2 regions of the Gordonia amicalis genome follow, and region 2 is predicted to be linked to the other one. Evidence: predicted binding sites of a transcription regulator. Region 2 holds the regulator's gene; the other holds the start of a gene.
The links. The regulator LexA, encoded in region 2, represses DNA repair genes until DNA is damaged. The targets are predictions, from matches to a motif close to CGAACANNTGTTCG.

Region 1: a site for LexA is predicted at 1,305-1,318, ahead of IHQ52_RS10015 (HNH endonuclease signature motif containing protein). Genes of this name have one in related genera too.

What each region holds. Positions count from the first base shown of each region.
Region 1 covers NZ_CP091855.1:2,172,817-2,175,271, reverse strand. The annotation lists gene IHQ52_RS10015 (HNH endonuclease signature motif containing protein) at 1-1,248, opposite strand, end outside; gene IHQ52_RS10010 (family 1 glycosylhydrolase) at 1,386-2,455, opposite strand, start outside.
Region 2 covers NZ_CP091855.1:3,687,262-3,689,716, forward strand. The annotation lists gene IHQ52_RS16830 (LysM peptidoglycan-binding domain-containing protein) at 46-612, opposite strand; gene lexA (transcriptional repressor LexA) at 849-1,556, shown strand; gene IHQ52_RS16840 (phosphoenolpyruvate--protein phosphotransferase) at 1,534-2,455, opposite strand, start outside.

The sequences.
Region 1 (2,455 bases), 1.5 Mb from region 2:
CTGTCCCGGTGCCCGCATCGACGGAGCCACATCGATCGGTGCCCCGTCCGGCCAGTGAAACGAAAACCGTTGCCCGCCATGCGCAGCGATACCAAACTCACCCCGATGCAACGCCCGATGACACGACCCACACAACAAAATAAGATTATCCGGATCCGTCGCCCCACCCGCCGACCACAACACCACATGATGAGCATGCAAATGCCGCGTCCGCTCACACCCCGGCATCTGACAACACCGATCCCGCACAAACAGCGCCTTCACCAGCGCCTTGTTCGGCGCCCGCTTCTTTCGACCCAACCCCAACAACGCCAACCTCCCCGGACGACCAGACACCCTCGCAGACAACACCTCACGCCTCGCCGCACCACACGACGCCTCCCCCACCTCCGCCGCCGACAACGCCGGACCATCATCGAGATGCGCACTCTCCACACCGTCGCCGGCATGGATCAGGATCTCCGCCCCCGGCGCAAGATCGGGCATCGCGATCCCCTCATGCACCATGTCCGCCATCGCCACCACCGCCGGCGCCACATTCGACGGCACATGCCGCCACAAATCCCGCCGATTCGCCGGCCGAACCTCCGAATCGGGCTCACCCGACACCGTCTCGAGCGCACCCGCAGCGTTCCGCGGAACACCCGCCGGCACCGGCAGATCGTCGTCGCTCACCGTGCGGGTGCGTTCATACTCCGCCCGCACCGCCCCCGCCAGAAACCGCGCACCGTCCAGCGGCGTGAACCGCAACGACACCGACAACGTCCCATCGGCATTCCACTTCCACCGCCCCGCCGACTCCCGCGGCGCCACCGGCTCATCCGTCCCGTTCGCCGCATCGATCTGACGCATCGCCCGCACCGCCCGCTCCACCTGCGACGCCGTGCACGACAACGCCAAATTCACCAACTCCTGCTCCCGCACGTCAGTCGCCACCCGCGTCAACGCCCGCACCTTCGAATACGACAGCCGCCCCTGCGCGAACGCCGCACGGATCACCGGCAACCCCCGCAACGCCCGCGCCACCCGCACCTGCTCATGCGCCGTGCGCTGAGTGATCCCCGCTTTCCACGACAACCACTGCGCCAACGATGAAATCCCCGGCCCCGACCACGACCGCCGTTCCTCCAACACCGCCACATGCGCAAAGAACTGGGCCGTCAACGCGGTGATCTGCGCCGCGTACCCGATCACCCGTGCCTCCAGCACCTCATCAGCCAACGACGACGGATCCGCACCATCGAACATCGACGCCACACCCTCACCACGCAACACCGAAACAGACACCCCAACCCCCCGCTGTTCGAACAGATATACGAACAACCTAGCCCCGCCCACCGACAACCCGCAGGTCACCGAGACCCGAGTGTTCCGCGGAACACTACTCAGCGGACGACAGCCGGGTCGGCGCAGCTGTCCGGAACGTCGACCAGTGAGCACGGCACCGGCATCCGCGTCGGCCGGTAATCGGCAGGCACTCCCCCGGCCCGCGTGATCTCCCGGTAAGCGGCGACGCCGTCGGTGGGACGCCGTGTCAGCGACGGGTCTCGCCGGACGTCGACGGTGAACAGACCGAAGCGCGAGTCGAAATCGCCCCACTCGTAGTTGTCGGTGAGACTCCAGTAGTTGTAGGACTTCACGGGGATGCCGTCCTGCTTGGCCCGCTGCAGCCAGTACACCGTGTCACGAAGGTGGTCCGAACGCCGATAACCGTCGGGGCGTCGGCCGGCCGGATCGGTGGCCAGCCCGTTCTCGATCACCCGGATCGGCTTGCCCGGGAACTGCCCCGCCACGTGGCGGAGCACGTAATAGATGCTCTCGGGCGCCTGTGAGCTCTTCCAGAACTCGCCGAGTGCACCGTAGGCCACCGACGCATCGGTAACCGAGAACGAGTAGTAGTGGTCGACGCCGACGAAGTCCAGGGTGTCGCGCATCCGTTGCGGGAAAATCGATTCCAGCCACGGCTGGAGTCCGGCGATCGGATAGTAGGCGAAGTTCGACGACACCTCCGCGCCCGGCTGGACCCGATGGATGTGCCGGTAGACGGCCCGATGCGCCGCGACGATCCCGTCGACCATCCGGCCCAGGTTCTGTGGCGAGACCCCGCCGTACTGGAGTTCGCGCCGAACGTACTCGGTCGGTTCGTTGAACGTGATCCACAGCGGGTCGGCCCAGGCATACCGGTCGACGACCCGGGAGGCGAACGCCACCATGTCGTCGGCCATTCCGGGGCGATTCCACCCGCCGAGATCCACCGCCCAGCCAGGATGTACCCAGTGGTTGAGCGTGATCATCGGTCGCATGCCGGCGTCGACGACTTTGCGGATCACCCTGTCGTAGAACGCCCAGCCCGCCGGATCATCGTGTCCGCGTGTCGGTTCCACCCGCGACCACTCGACCGACGTGCGGTAGATCCCGACACCGAGCGACGCGGCCCGGTCGATGTCCTCGGCGT
Region 2 (2,455 bases):
CCGGTGCTCGGCTGGTCCCTGTGTCATCGAGGATACCGCCCGGCCTCAGTGGTACCGGGGGGTGAGGAGCGGCTGGCCGACGCGCAGCCCGCTCGACGCGAGGTCATTCAGCTGGATGATCTCGTCGACGACGGCCTCACGCGGCATCTCGGGGGCGACCCGCGAGGCGATCGTGCTCAGCGAGTCACCCGACCGAACGTGCACGACCTCGGTGCCGACCGCGGCAGGCGTGACCGACGCGGCGTAGTTCTGGCCGACGACCGCGATGACCCACACGGCCAGGGCGAGCGCGACGCCGGCGAGGACAGCGGTCGCCGTGCGGCGACGCCGGCGGATGACGGCCGCGGGAACCGTTTCGGCGGGAGGCGACGCCGGGACCACCGGTCCACGACCACGCATACCCACCGGCGACGCGCACTGGGTGGAGGCGACGCGGCGGACCCGGACCACCGATTCCGGCACCGGACGGTTGTCGACGGGCCGCCGGGCGTCTCCCCGACGTGTCGGGCGCGGACGCTCCAGGACGTCGCCGCGGACGGGACCGCCGTGCCGGGCGGGGTCGAGGTGGACGGGGTCGAGGTGGACGGGGTCGATGAGAGTGGCGGTGCGCATGGTGCCCTCCGTGTATCCGGTCGAACGGTGTTCGTGAGTGGGACCGCGTCGTCCCGATCGAACTGTTCGAATGTCGATCATCTGTTCGATGAACTGATGTTCGATTTGTAGCACGGCACTCCGACAATTGTCTCGCGACACGTCGAACAAATGTTTGATTCGGTCGGCGTTCTCGGCTAGGCTCGTCGACAGACAAGCGATCTACCAGCACGTTCGGAATCGAGAGGAACCCGATCATGAGCGATGACGGCGGTAAGCGCACCGGAGCGCGGGGCGCCGACGAGCCCGTCACCCCGGCGGACATGGCGGCGGCCGAGGCGTCGCTGACGCCGCGGCAGCGCGGAGTTCTCGAGGTGATCCGCAAATCCGTGCGAGAACGCGGTTACCCGCCGAGTATCCGCGAGATCGGTGACGAGGTGGGTCTCACCTCGACCTCCTCGGTCGCCCATCAGCTGCGGACCCTCGAACGCAAGGGCCTTCTCAAACGTGATGCCAACCGTCCGCGGGCGGTGAACATCGCGCCGAGCGAACCCCCGACGCCGACGTCGCCGACCGGCGGAGCACTACCCGAGCCCACTTTCGTACCGGTGCTCGGCCGGATCGCCGCAGGCGGGCCGATCCTCGCCGAGGAAGCCGTCGAGGACGTGTTCCCACTCCCCCGGGAGCTCGTCGGCGAGGGATCGCTGTTCCTGCTGAAGGTCGTCGGCGAGTCGATGATCGACGCCGCGATCTGCGACGGGGACTGGGTCGTCGTCCGCCAGCAGAACGTGGCCGACAACGGCGACATCGTGGCCGCGATGATCGACGGCGAGGCCACGGTCAAGACCTTCAAACGCCAGAAGGGTCATGTCTGGCTGATGCCGCACAACGAGTTGTTCGACCCGATCCCGGGCGACGAGGCCGTCATCCTCGGCAAGGTCGTCACCGTGATGCGGCGAGTCTGACCTCGTCGCTGTCAGTGTCGGCGCCACTGTCGAGTACCGCGGCGGCCGCCGCGCGAGCCGTAGCCGGATCGGTGGCGGCCAGCGCGGCGGCCGCCGCGTTTTCGCAGGTTGCCAGGGTGACCGCGCCGAGTTGGGCGCCGACCGCGGGCGCCGCGACGGGAGCGCTCGACAACGAGGTGACCCCGAGTCCGACCAGCACGCAGGCGAGATGCGGATCGGCCGCGGCCTCTCCGCAGACGCCCACCGGTTTCCCCTGATCACGTCCGGCCCGGGCGACCGTTGCGACGAGATGCAGCACGGCCGGCTGCCACGGATCGGTCAGCGATGCGAGCTCGGCGGACATTCGGTCAGCGGCCATCGTGTACTGCGTGAGGTCATTGGTGCCGATCGAGACGAAGTCCACCTCGGCCAGGATCGCCGGGGCCAGGATCGCCGCGGCGGGGACCTCGATCATCACACCGGCGACGAGTCCACGCTCGCGCACCTGCGCGGCGAATGCCGCAGCCTCGGCGGGTGAGGCGATCATCGGGGCCATGACCCACGGCTGCGCGTCGGCCTCCTGCGCCGCCCGGGCGATCGCGTCGAGCTGGCGCGCGCGGATCTCGGGGTGCGCCAAGGCGATTCGGTCGCCGCGCACACCGAGTGCCGGGTTGGCCTCGTCGGGATGGGTCACGAAGCGCAGCGGCTTGTCCGAGCCGGCGTCGAGGGTGCGGATGACCACCTTGCGGCCATCGAAAGCGTCCAGCACCTCGCGATAGATGCACGCCTGCTCGTCGACCGACGGCTCGTCGGCGCGCTCGAGGAAGGCCAGTTCGGTACGGAACAGTCCGACACCCTCCACCGGGTGATCGGTGGCCGCGCGGGCCGACGACCCGTCGGCGACGTGGGCCAGGATCGCC